3 regions of the Robertmurraya sp. genome follow, and region 1 is predicted to be linked to each of the others. Evidence: riboswitches for the same ligand, from Rfam matches in the RefSeq annotation. Region 1 holds a riboswitch; each other region holds the start of a gene.
What was found. A riboswitch is a leader RNA that binds a small molecule or an ion and turns the genes downstream of it on or off. The one in region 1 is predicted to bind cyclic di-GMP.
Positions count from the first base shown of each region.

Region 1 (4,619 bases):
ATTACTGGATGTACCATTGTGAACTCAATCTTACTTCCCTCTGCAGACTCACCAAACCGGTCACTATATGAATGAATTTCGTATAGATATTTACTTTCTGGCATGTTCGAAATTGTCGTTGTTGTACCAGTAACTTTACGAACAAACTGCTTTTCTCCATCTATCACTTGGTAAATTTGGTATGCTGTTGCATACTGAACAGCGTCCCACTTAAGAATGATATCATTTCCACTTGTGATCGTGTAACTAGCATTTTCAGGCTTAGCCATGTCAGGATGCACTAAAGTTCCTTCAAGTACAGCACCTTCTGGAGACTCTCCAAATAAGGTAGAGTTTGCCTTAATAATGTAATGGAATTCACCTTCTGCTACATTGGTTAACATTGTACTTGTCCCTGTAAGGGTACGTAATAAAATTTCTTCTCCATCAACCAACTGATAGATTTTATAGTTATTTGCGTACTGAACAGTATTCCATTTGAGTGTAATGTCATTTCCATTGCTAATGGTATAGCTTGGATTTCCAGGAGTCGCTAGTGTTTGTCCACTTAAGGTGAACTTGATAGCAGTTCCTACTTTTGATTCACCGAAACGAGCGGAATATGAATAGACCTCATATTGATATTCACCTGGTGTCATATTTGTGTAGTTCATGCTTGTTCCAGTGATAGTATTCTTTAATGTTTTCTGTCCATTAATCACTTGATAAATCTTATAGTTAGTTGCGTAGTCTGCCGCATCCCACTTTAGTGTGTATGAAGCTACTCCAGTGATGGTATAACTTCCGTTAGCAGGCGCCTTCATCTCTGGATGTACCAATGGTAACTCTACAACTGCACCCACAGGTGATTCACCAAATCGACTGCTATACGCATAGATTTCATAACTATAATCTCCTGCGGTAAGATTAGTTAAAGTTGTAGCTAAAGAAGAAACAGTTGCTTTTAAAACCTTCTTCCCATCTACTACCTGATAGATTTTGTAACTATTGGCAAAATCAACTGAATCCCATTGTAGGTATAAATCATTGCCATTTTTAATCTCATATCTTGCATTTCCTGGTGTTTCTAACACTACTTGATCTAATACAAAGGAAACAACAGCACTTTCCCCTGATTCACCAAATCGAGTGCTATTGGTGTGAACTTCATACTTGTAATTTCCTGCTGGCATATTAGTATAGGTAACCGTTGTTCCTGTTACCGTGCTCTTTAATACTTTTTGGTCTCCAACTACTTGATAGACCTTATAATTTGTAGCATTTTCAGCTGCTTTCCAGCTTAATACGATATCATTACCATTTAGAATTTTATACGCAAGTTCAGTAGGTGCGTTTACCTTTACTGTCTCGATGGTAAAAGTAACTTGTGTTCCCTTTTCAGACTCTCCAAATCGGTCACTAGTTGAATGAACCTCATACACGTATTCTCCACCAGGTAGCATAGTAGCTGAAAAAGAAGTTCCAGTTACTGTTCCCTTTAATACTTTCTCACCACCCACAATCTGATACACTTTATACCCTGTTGCATATGGTTCGGCGGTCCAACTAACAACTACATCATTTGTGTTTTGGATTTTCGCATTTACATTTTCAGGGGGAGCCATCTCGATAGATTGAACGGAGAAAGTAACCTCGCTACCTTCTACAGAACTTCCAAAACGTGAGCTATTTGAATACACCTGATAGACGTAGTCTCCTGCAGGTAAATTCTTAAGTGTAACATTTGTGCTCGTAACTGTTTCTACCAATTCTAACTGTCCGTTTTTCACTGAATATATACTATAACTATTGGCAAACTCTGCTGCCTGCCACTTTAAAGTAACATCGGTTACATTTGAAATCGTAAAAGATAGATTTGTTGGAGCTTTCATTTCTGGCTTTATCACTTCAACACTTATTGGGGATGAAGTCACTGATTCCCCGTAAAGTGGGTGGGATGAAGAAATCATGTAAGAGTAAGTACCTTCATCTACATTAGAAAAACTATACATTCTTGTATTAGTTGAGACAACAAGTGACTTTTCACCGTTATCTAATACCTTATATATGTTGTATGACTCTGCATATTGGGAAGCTTCCCATTGTAATACAACATCATTTCCATTTTGAATCGTTGCCGCAAAGGTTGCCGGCGTTTGCATCTCAGGATAACTAATTTCTGTGCTTACCGGCGCTGATGGACCAGACTCCCCTTGGCTAGATAAAGTAGAAACTACGTATCTATAAGAGCCTTCTGGCAAATCTTTTAGATCATACGAAGTGCCCGTTGTTGTTCCAAGCACCGTAAGCTGTCCTTCTTTAATTTCATAAACTTGATACCCACTTGCTCCAAATACGGCACTCCAAGTTAGCTTTCCATCGTCTGGAGTAACTGACTGATAAGCTAGATTACTAGGAGGAAGCATGGATCCGGTATTTGCAGAAGCTCTTATACTACCGATTGGGACAATCAATTGATAGATAAGCATAAAAACGACGAGCAAAACCGGAATATTAAACATTCTTTTCAACATAAATTTACCCTACCTTTCATGTTAAAAAAGGCAAATAAAAAAGAACCCCATAAGAAAGGTTCATAGAATTTAGACAATCTATGACTTCTTGTGGTAACTGGCTGCCATTCGCATTTCTGCGGGTAAGGCCCTCTTAGTTTTGCGTCTCACAGTTTCCCGTGATTTGCCCTTTTCACTTCATTAAGTACACTCATTTTTAAAACCCATCTATTACTATTGTTTCACCTCCAAGCATTTGCGTTATAAATCTATTATCGGCAGTTTACGGGATTTATTTAGGATTAACTACCTAAATTTAGTTCGATTATACCATTTTATTTTTATAACGAGATAGGTATTTACACATGATTATTTGATACTTTTCGTCTTTCGGATTTAATTCTTAGGGAATCTCTTAAGATCCACATACCTACAACAGTATAAAATTCCCCACATAAAAACCCCCATTACTGGGGGCTATACACAACTATTGCTTTTTCATATAATCAAGCACGTCCAAGTCAATTTTCCCACGCTCTAACTCACGCGCTTCAAAGTTCTCGGTATGTATATAACGAGTCAGTGCCTTATGAATACTTTCCTCATCAACATACAATTCTAAATATCTGTGACGTCTTAAACAAGCGATCAATTCTTCCTTCACATGCCCTTCAATCGTAGCAATCCGCTCTTGCTTAGGAGGAGCAAAGTATAGCTGCTGTAAACCAAACACACGAATCAGTTCTTTAATCGGCTCCGGATGGTCATCGACACGAAGATCAATAAATCGGTCATTGTAGCCACCATAACCGCCCGCTTCCTTCACTACTAATAGGGCAGCTGATTGCTGACCACGACTATCTCCACCAGCCTCTTGCCCTGCGTTCAATCCAGCGAGTAAGCGCTCGGCTAATGTTCCACTTGTCTCTTGAAACGTTTTTGACATAGTTTGTACGGTCTGCTCGTCGACTAAAATGTTTCCCTGTGCGGCAAAATGCTCTCCGGTGACTCCGCCTGCCCAGTCATAGCATTTTTCACCGGTAAAAGTAGCGGCATTTCCGTTCGCATCGATGACTCCAACCTGGCGGAGATCCTTGTCCTCATCCCGTGAGGTAATGATTTTGATGACCTCTTCCGCTGACTTTCCTTCTGAAAACAGCTGTAATGCCTCCGGACCATAAGCCGTATTCGCGTAAGACTGTGTCGCAACTGCACCTACTCCAGCCTTCGCGAACGGAACCACGGCGCCAACTCCAAGAAACTTCGATTGCACCGCAATACCCCATTCTTTTTCCTTTGGGTCATAGCCTACGATTGAAAAAGTCATGTTTTTGCCTCCCCCAGTTTTAATTAAAGGTCAGTAGCACATGACGCAAGCCTTTGTTGCGCTAGCACCAGCTTGCAGAATGTACTACTGTCCTGATTTACCCTAAGAACACCCCACCATATACAAGCGCACCGGCAATCACATACGCCGGGTGGACCTTCAGCCTCTCCATCAGCACAAAGCTAATCACACCGATCCCGATCGTCTGCCAAATCCCCGCTCCTTCGAATGAGGAGAAAAAGAAATCATACGTCATGACTCCTAATAGGACGGCAATGACCGGTCGCACCAACACGGTAAGTCGCTTCACCTTTGGAGATTCCTTGAATTTCATCAACAAACCGAGTAAAGTGACCATTAATATTAACGAAGGTGCCACAGTAGCAAATACCGCAACCACTGCTCCGAAAATCCCACCCACTTCATAACCAATATAACCGGCCATTTTGGTCGCGATAGGCCCTGGCAGTGCATTCCCTAACGCGAGCACCTCACTAAATTCATTCACTGACAGCCAACCGTACCGATCAACCACTTCATTCTCAACAAGTGGAATCGACGCCGGTCCCCCACCATAACCGAGAATTCCCGGAATAAAAAACGCCAAAAATAGTTGCCAATAAATCATGCGGACGTCTTCTCCTTTTCCTTTGAATTCCCTTGATCTTTTTTCAATAATGCACTAAGTAATAAAGCGAAAATAATGATTGCAGGATGCACGTTTAAAAATTGAAGTAACACAAGGCTAGCTACAACAAAAAGAAGAGTCCAACCCCAACCGAGACTAGAGCTCGATGATT
Region 1 is NZ_JAKFCQ010000047.1:5,073-9,691, reverse strand. It holds gene ACGLXV_RS05740 (OmpL47-type beta-barrel domain-containing protein) at 1-2,513, opposite strand, end outside; cyclic di-GMP riboswitch class I at 2,603-2,691, opposite strand; gene ACGLXV_RS05735 (DUF1028 domain-containing protein) at 2,980-3,819, opposite strand; gene ACGLXV_RS05730 (chromate transporter) at 3,917-4,447, opposite strand; gene ACGLXV_RS05725 (chromate transporter) at 4,444-4,619, opposite strand, start outside.

Region 2 (4,619 bases), on a different contig from region 1:
AGGCCAGCTCCAACAATTACTACGTCTACATGATTTAGCACGATGAGTGCCTCCCGTAAAAGATTTAGCTGCTGAAAATAAAAGATTTAGGCATCGTGAAAGTATTTTCCCTCTGTTCCTAAAGAAACATGTACATTTTAATGAATATGTGGTCAAATGAAATGTACTTTACATATTGGCTTAATAAAAAGAATACGTTCGGTAAAATTAGTATTGTAAAGAATTTTTGAAAAGAGGCTGTATGATGGATTTTACAGATTTCACCTTAAGTGAAGAAATATTGAGTACTTTAGCGAGCTTACAATATCAACAACCAACTGAAGTTCAAAGGAAGGTCATTCCGCTTGTGATAGAGGAGCGCGATGTGGTCGTAAAGTCACGTACAGGAAGTGGAAAAACAGCATCCTTTGCCATTCCGATTTGTGAAATGATCGATTGGGCAGAAAATAAACCACAAGCTCTCGTGCTTACCCCTACTCGAGAGTTAGCTGTACAGATAAAAGAAGATTTTATAAATATCGGCCGGTTAAAACGAATCAATGCAGTAGAAGTATACGGAAAGCAATCCTTTATGTATCAAAAAACGAAACTTAAGCAAAAAACTCATGTGGTTGTAGGGACACCAGGTCGACTGCTTGATCATATTCAAAAAGGGACCCTTGTGTTAGATCGTGTCCGATACCTAGTGATTGACGAAGCGGATGAAATGCTAAACATGGGCTTTATCGAACAAGTGGAGGCAATTATTGAAGAAATGCCAAAAAATCGAGTAACCATGCTCTTTTCAGCCACTCTTCCTGATACCATAAAAAAGCTAGCTCAAAACTATTTACACTCTCCTGTGGAGGTTGAGATTGAATCTTCAAGTACTTCAGAAGGATTAATTGAGCATTCATTATTTTGGGTGGAGGAAGATGAAAAACTTCAATTATTGCAAAATGTAACGATTATTGAAAACCCGGATAGCTGTATCATTTTTTGCCGGACAAAAGACCGTGTCGATATGGTCGTCGATCATCTAACGAAGCTTGGATATGATTGCGATAAAATACATGGTGGAATGATACAGGAAGATCGTCTAGATGTGATGAGTGAATTTAAACGGGGAGAGTTCCGCTATCTAATCGCAACCGATGTGGCAGCACGAGGAATTGATATCGAAAATATTTCACTCGTGGTGAACTTTGATATCCCATATGAAAAAGAGAGCTATGTGCATCGTACTGGAAGAACCGGGCGGGCGGGCTTGAAAGGAAAGGCTACTACTTTTGTGACAGATAGAGAAAAACGATTGTTAGAAGAGATAGAACAATTAATTGGTTTTTCTATTCCACAGAAGGTGAAACCTGCTTCGGGACAGTTGGAGAGATCACGACCTGCCTTTGAAAAGAAGATTAGTTCGGAACCGGAGATTAAGCAACTAAAAAGTGAAGAACTCAATAAGGATATCACCAAACTCTATTTTAATGGCGGCAAGAAAAAGAAGCTGCGCGCTGTTGATTTTGTAGGAACCATTTCAAAAATTGATGGTGTAACTGCAGAGGATATCGGAATTATCACGATTCTTGACACGGTCTCTTATGTAGAAATCCTAAATGGAAAAGGGTCACTTGTGTTGTCTGAAATGAAACATACAACGGTAAAAGGGAAACAATTAAAGGTTCATGTGGCAAGAAGATAAGAAGCACTTCCTAGAGGTGCTTTTTTTAATTGGGAAAAATGAACAAAATTCATTGACAGATTATTACTCTTACTTTAATATTATCATTATCAATAATGATAATAAAAAAACAAGGGGGATTTACGATGATAAGCAATGCAACGATCTCGAGCATGATTGCAGTTATTATATTTTCTATTCTTCTATTTGTTACTGCCATTCTTTTTACAAAAAAACAAGTAGGAATTTCTCTCAAGCCGTTAATAATAGGTAGCATCGGGTTTGTTATTATTACTCAAGTATTAGAGAAACTTCTTCATGTTGTCGTCATAACCAGTTTTCCAAACTATGTGGAACATCCATGGTTATTTGGATTATATGGCGGTTTTGCTGCAGGGATTTTTGAGGAAGTAGGACGCTATATTCTTTTTATTTGGCTATTAAAAAAATATCAGGATTACAAGGGTGGTCTATCCTTTGGGGTTGGCTGGGGTGGCATTGAAGCAGTAGTAATTGCTCTTTCAACGGTAGTGCCATTTCTTATCTTTGCAACCATGATCAATACAGGTACATTTGATTCATCTATCGGAGCTAGTCTTCCAAGTGATCAGGCAGCAACCATTAAAGAAACATTATTAAATCAGGGAGTTTCTCACTACTTATGGGCAATACCAGAACGCTTCTTTGCCCTCTTTATGCAAATCGCTTTCAGCTTACTTGTATTAGTTGCTGTTATCAAAAAGAAATTCCAATACGTATTGCTCGCTATAGTCGCTCATGCGGCGATTGATTTTCCTTTAGCTTTCTATCAAACTGGATACATTAAAAGCTTATGGATCATTGAGTTGTACATTGCCTTAATCGGAGTTCTATCTTTCTTTATAATAAAAAGATTAAGAAAATTATTGATTGGGTAAAAATACCTGAGGCAAAAGTCTGTTTTAATAAAGTATAATTAAAGAAAAACTGTAAAAGGCAAACTTTTCCGAAAGGGAAGGACGCAAAGCCGTGAGCCTAATCGCTTGTCATGCGAATGGTCGTCAGGTTGCCAGGTCTCATTTTGTGAGCCTCGGCTGGCAGAATGGGGGAACATGAAGTGAAAAAGCTCGTTGTATCAATGATTATTGTTTTGCTTTTTTCAATTGGAGGCTTTGGATCAAAAATGAGTGCATCAACAGTAGATCGCTCCACATGGCTTTGGAATCCGTGGGAAATTGTGAGTAATGAAACAGGAACCTTAAGCTTTCTTGAACAAAAGCAAATCAACAAAGTCTATGTACAATTCGATCGTGATATCCCTATGAATGTATACCGTAGCTTTATTACGAAGGCATCGGTAAAAGGGATAAAAGTATATGCTCTAGATGGAGCGCCGGGTTGGGTGGCACCAAAAGGCTACAGAAACCAAGATGCTCTTATGAATTGGTTAAAAACCTATCAAGCAGGGTCAACCGCTTCTCAAAAATTTACGGGGATTCATTTAGATGTAGAGCCCTACTTATATAGCGGTTGGAATACGAATAGAGCAGCTACTGTAAAAAGTTATCAAGAACTGATAACAAAAGCGAATACTTCAGCTGCAGGATTAAAACTACCACTTGAAGCGGACCTGCCATTCTGGTTTGATGAAGTTTCTTATAATAATACGTATGGTAAAGGAAATCTAGCGGAGTGGGTCATTACAAAAACGAATAGTGTAACGATTATGGCCTACCGTGATACAGCTCCTGCCATCATTGAAATCGTAAAAAATGAAGTTGCCTTTGCTGGGAAACATAATAAGACATTAGTAATCGGTGTAGAAACAGGTGCAACAGACGAAGGAGATATGATTTCTTTTTTTGAAGAAGGAGAAGCCTACATGAACGAGCAACTTGCTACTGTTGCCTCTCATTATGGAACAACTCTTGGATACAATGGAGTTGCTATCCACCATGTGGGAAGCTGGAAAACAATGAAACCATAAAGAACGCAAAAGCACTCAAAAGAGTGCTTTTTTGTTCATATTCAGTCCTTTTTCTTGTCTAAAAAACATCATATACTTTGTTTAAAGATTGGAAACAGGGAGGGCGCTGTTTATGAACCTGAAACATTTACAATATTTTCGTGTGCTAGCCAAAACGCAGCATTATACAAAAGCAGCAGCTCAGCTATATATCACACAACCAAGTCTTAGTCAGGCAATAGGCGAGCTTGAAAAAGAATTAAGTATAAAGTTATTTGAAAAGGTTGGTAGAAATATCAAGCTGTCAAAGTACGGCCAATATTTTTTAACCTATGTGGAAAACGGATTAGAGGAGCTTGAAAAGGGTGAAAGGAATCTTCAAAAGCTCACCAATGCCAATACGGGTATCATTGACTTAGCATTCATTTTTTCCTTAGGCGCTGATTTTGTCCCATCAATTATTCAGTCCTTTATGGAAGCAAATGAGGGCGGACAAGTGACGTTTTCGTGTATACAAGGAACAACACAGAATATCATCCAAGGCTTAAAGGAAGAAAATTATGACCTAGCTTTTTGTACGTATGCGGAACATGAACCAGAGATTGATTTTATTCCATTAATGAAGAGAGATATTGTAGTAATCACCCATAAAGATCATCCATTAGCATCAAAAGATTCCGTGGAATTAAAGGATATTGCTGAGGAAAAATTCGTTTGTTTTAACAAGAAAAGTCTATTTCGTCCCGTAATCGATCAATTGTTCTCAGATGCGGGGATCACTCCATATATTTCTTGTGAAGTCGCAGAGGATACGGCATTAGTAGGCTTAGTGGCAGCAAAACAAGGAGTGGGTATCCTACCACGATCCTCTACCTTAGACCTGTTTGATATTAAAGTACTACCTTTTCAGGAGCCGCTCCCAGAACAAATTATCTACATGGCGAGTGTAAAGAATCGTTACCTATCACCTGTAGTGGAGAAGTTTAAAAGTTTTATTGAAAGAAATTCACTTAA
Region 2 is NZ_JAKFCQ010000149.1:24,603-29,221, reverse strand. It holds gene ACGLXV_RS18630 (flavin monoamine oxidase family protein) at 1-41, opposite strand, end outside; gene ACGLXV_RS18625 (DEAD/DEAH box helicase) at 242-1,681, shown strand; gene ACGLXV_RS18620 (YhfC family intramembrane metalloprotease) at 1,807-2,577, shown strand; cyclic di-GMP riboswitch class I at 2,625-2,713, shown strand; gene ACGLXV_RS18615 (amidase) at 2,757-3,626, shown strand; gene ACGLXV_RS18610 (LysR family transcriptional regulator) at 3,739-4,619, shown strand, end outside.
Region 2: linked by a shared signal. The riboswitch ahead of ACGLXV_RS18615 (amidase) and the one ahead of ACGLXV_RS05740 (OmpL47-type beta-barrel domain-containing protein) in region 1 are both predicted to bind cyclic di-GMP.

Region 3 (4,619 bases), on a different contig from region 1:
CCAACCATTGGAATCCATCTTTGTTTCGTAGCTTCCGACATTTACCATCGGTTCGATCGTAAATACCATTCCCTCTTTTATGCGAGGACCTTTTCCTGGTAGTCCAAAGTGCGGAACATCCGGCTTTTCATGAATGGAGGGGCCAATTCCATGGCCAATAAAGTTTCTTACGACCGAGAATCCCTCTCCTTCCACGTAGGTTTGAATCGCATGTCCGATATCTCCGATTCGATTTCCTACGACGGCTGCTTCAATTCCTTTGTATAAGCTCGTTTTTGTTACCTCTACAAGACGGTTTGTTTCTTCAGAAGCTTCTCCAACGATATACGTCCACGCAGAGTCTGCTAAGGCGCTATTCACATTGACAACCATATCGATTGTGACAATGTCCCCTGTATTTAGAGGTTCTTTTCTTGGAAAGCCGTGACAAATCTCATCATTAATACTAGCACATGTTGCGTACTCGTAACCTCTGTAACCCTTTTGCTGAGCAATTGCCCCATGCTGCGCTAAATATTTATCAACAAACTGGTCAATTTCCCAAGTTGTTATTCCTGGTTTGATCATTTTTTTAATTTCTTTATGACAAGCAGCCAGAAGCTCTCCTGCTTTTTTCATTGCCTCAATTTCACGAGGTGATTTTAAAACAATCATTTATCTCACTTCCCCAAATCCCAATAATGTATAGTCTTTATTGTACTCTCTAACGGTCTATATTAGCAAAGCATTCCTATGTCTAATTTTGTTAGATAACCTCAAACAATAGTCAATCAAACGTTTGATTGAATTCCCTTCACCCCTTTAAAATCAACAACCACAAAAAAAAGAATTTGTCGAACAAAAAAAATAGGTTTCACCCACCCCAATCCCGGGTATAAAAGGGTGTCAGACACCCTTCGTGGACAAAAAGGGCCATTCTGTCTTTTTGTGGTGTCTGTCACCGTTCGTGGACAGATTGGGTGGTTTTGTCCATATGGGGTGGACAGTAGATTTTTTTTAGTTACGCCCATAATTATCACTTTCAATACGAATGGTATTGTGTATAATGCTACATAGAAGCATTAAAAGTTGTTAATCAGCTTTTAATCACTAGAACCGTAATAACCATCCATTTGTGACTAACTAAAGAAATTTTAAGAACGAAACCTACTATTTTCGTTCTGAATATGGAACTAACCAATTTTTTTTGCTATTATGAATTCATACAGAGAGATAGGTGAGTGATCTAGATGATTGGAGATCGTGTTAAGAAACTTCGTCTTGAAAAGAAAATGTCCATGTCTGAGCTAGCTGAACAAGCTGGTGTCGCGAAATCATACTTAAGTTCATTAGAAAGAAATTTACAAACGAATCCGTCTATCCAATTTCTTGAGAAAATTTCAGCTGTCCTTCATGTACCAGTTGACCATCTTATACATGAGCACCCAAATAAAGACGAACTAGACTCTGACTGGATGAAGCTTGTGAAAGAGGCTATGAACTCCGGGGTTTCGAAGGATCAGTTTAAAGAATTTCTTGAGTTTAATAAATGGAGAAGTAATCAATCAAATAATAACTAATGCAAAAAGACAAAATCCAGGTGATTTTGTCTTTTTTTCCAAAATAAAAAGCATTCCCATACGGTCCGACCCTAACAGAAATACTTTCATTCTATGTATGAAACAACATGCTAAGTAAGCTAGTTTCTTTTTATCCTCTAATTTCATTCTCACCTAAAAATCTTCTAATCTCTTCTTTCTCTAGGCCTAACTTTTTTGCCTCAATGATCAACATCATCCACTCATAGTCTAGCTCTTCTAATGTCACTTCACTCGTTTCCAACATCCCTCAATCTCCCCCTAAAATACGATCGTATTCCAGGCAGTCCAGCCGTCTTAGCAAAAAAACTTCTAACTACCTTAGACCTGCGACTTTGCGTCCCCCCTTTTCAGAAGGTTTGCCTTTTTCTGTGTTTTTCTCTCCCTATGTGATTCACTTATCAATCATTTTACTACTCGATCTTAGTAAATTGTGTAAAAATTTGTCATACACTTTAAAAATTTCCCAACTTTTTAGTTACACTATTCGACAAAGATCTCCATAAAGAACAATTGAGTACCAATGGACACATACATTTTTTACATTTGTAAGAACAAACACAAAAATCATAAGTCTTCATGTCGCCCACTGTCGAAATCATTTTTAAAATTTTCTGACTTTTAAACAATTAAGTCTTTATTCCTAGTTTTTGATTCTCATATGCTTTTAATTTCCTTTGGATAGGAATGATATTTACATGTACCCTTTCCAGTGTAACTGCATCAAAAAAAGGTAACTTTGTTAGATTATGTCCACATATAGGACAGATCCATTCCCCTGCTTCCGAGCTGCTGTATGAAGGGCGATAACATTTGTCACAGTTCTTTCGGTACATTCCCGCCACCTACTATTCTAATAGTTTTCGTTTCTTATTCTATTAATTTTTGTTCTATATAAAGAATAATTTACTTTTATTTTAGACGGTAGTGCTGGTAAACTAAACACCCTAAACGAACCGTTTTTTCGTTATAATGAACAGTTTTCTTCCGTTTTCATCTCCTTTCTCCCTATTTCTTACTTTTATAGTTTTTTTAAGAACAATTCGTTCGTTGTGGTGTACATATTCAGAGTTTGTAAATCTAGTACTATTTTTATGCAAAAAAAAAGGAATCAGTCCTTATGAGACTGACTCCTCAAAAATATTTTTTAAGATAGAGTGTTAAGTTGAACAGCTATTTTTGATCCAACCTCAGCATTATTCTTAACCAAGGCAATATTTGCTTCCAAGCTTCTTCCTTCTGTTAATTCTTTTACCTTTGATAAAAGGAATGGAGTAACATTTTTACCCGCAATCTCATTTTCCTTTGCTTCCTTTAAAGCCGCTTCAATCACGCTGTTGATAAATTGCTCATCAAGAGCATCTGTTTCTGGGATTGGGTTAGCAATAACCACTCCACCCTTCAATCCTAACTCCCACTTTGTACGAATCATGCTTGCTGCTTCCTTTTCATTTTCCACTTGAACATTCACTTGGAAGGGACTTGTTCTTGTATAAAAAGCCGGAAGTACCTCGGTACCAAAGCCAACGACTGGCACCCCATGAGTTTCTAAATACTCTAGTGTTAAACCAATATCAAGAATAGATTTTGCCCCTGCGCACACAACAGCAACATTGGTTTGAGCGAGTTCTTGAAGATCAGCTGAAACATCCATCGTTACTTCAGCTTCACGGTGAACTCCACCAATCCCACCGGTTACGAACACTTCAATGCCAGCAAGCTCTGCACAGATCATCGTTGCCGCTACCGTTGTTGCTCCATTTTTCTTCGTCGCCACTAGGTAAGGTAAATCCCTACGGCTCGCCTTTTCAATGTCCTTTCGTGTAGCAAGCATTTCTAACTCTTCGTCTGATAAGCCTATTTTTATTTTCCCATCTAAAATAGCAATCGTAGCCGGTACAGCACCATTTTTACGAATAATGTCTTCTACTTCCTTTGCCGTTTGTACATTTTGTGGGTACGGCATTCCGTGAGAGATGATAGTTGACTCTAATGCTACTACTGGTACATTATTTTTTTTCGCTTCTAAAACTTCTTGTGAGTATTCTAAGTATTTTTCCATGTTTGTTTTCTCCTTAGTGGAAATTATGTTGAAAAGCTTCTTGTAGTTGTTGATGATTCAATGACGGGTTAACCGTTTCCTCCGTTGCTAAAGTAAGCATCGAACATGCCATTCCAATTTTGCAGGCATCTTCCGTTTTTAACTCGCGTAAGTAGGCATAAACAATTCCTGCAACCAGTGCATCTCCTGCACCCGTTACATCAACAACATCAACCTTCGGCGGTAACAATACACCCGCTTCATTCGCCTTTGTAAAGTAAATAAGTCCTTTGTCTCCGCGAGAAATAACAACTCTTTCCACGCCTTTTTTCATAATTGCTTCTGCAGCTTTAAAAAAGTCACCTTCGTCTTTAATTGGTTTCCCAGCTAACGCCTCTGCTTCGTCCTTATTTGCTATAAGCCAAGCCACACCATCAAGATTTTGTGGCAACTTCTTAATTTTTGGAGCTGAAACAGGGGTGATCACGAGGGGAATCGCTTCTTCTCTACAGCGATCAATCACTTTTGCTAGTACGTCAGAAGGGAAGTTTGTATCAATCATGACAAGCTCTGTTGATGCAAGAAAACCCCAGCGCTTTTCAACAAACTCTAAATCGACACGATCATAAATGCCCATATCTGCTAAAGCAACCACCATTTCCCCATCCACATCCAAAACAGCCGTATACGTTCCCGTTGCTTCATTAGGAAGAATTTTTGAAGGCTCTATATCAACGTAAGACCTTGTGTAGTCTAGTAGCCATTTTCCTTCATGATCATCACCAACAACAGTCATAAGAGAAACATCTAATCCTAGTCTTCCCAAGTTTTCAGCAATGTTCCTTGCAACCCCTCCGCAAGAATTACTAGTACTAGCAGGATTGGATGTTCCTAACTGAAGCTTATCGATCGCTTGCATTTTCCTATCAACATTGGCTCCGCCTATACAGATCACCTGTTTTTTATTAGGTAATACATATGCCCGACCTAATAGTTTTCCT
Region 3 is NZ_JAKFCQ010000057.1:331-4,949, forward strand. It holds gene map (type I methionyl aminopeptidase) at 1-654, opposite strand, end outside; gene ACGLXV_RS07680 (helix-turn-helix domain-containing protein) at 1,230-1,559, shown strand; gene sinI (DNA-binding anti-repressor SinI) at 1,690-1,824, opposite strand; cyclic di-GMP riboswitch class I at 1,857-1,951, opposite strand; gene ACGLXV_RS07690 (pseudouridine-5'-phosphate glycosidase) at 2,725-3,639, opposite strand; gene ACGLXV_RS07695 (carbohydrate kinase) at 3,653-4,619, opposite strand, start outside.
Region 3: linked by a shared signal. The riboswitch ahead of sinI (DNA-binding anti-repressor SinI) and the one ahead of ACGLXV_RS05740 (OmpL47-type beta-barrel domain-containing protein) in region 1 are both predicted to bind cyclic di-GMP.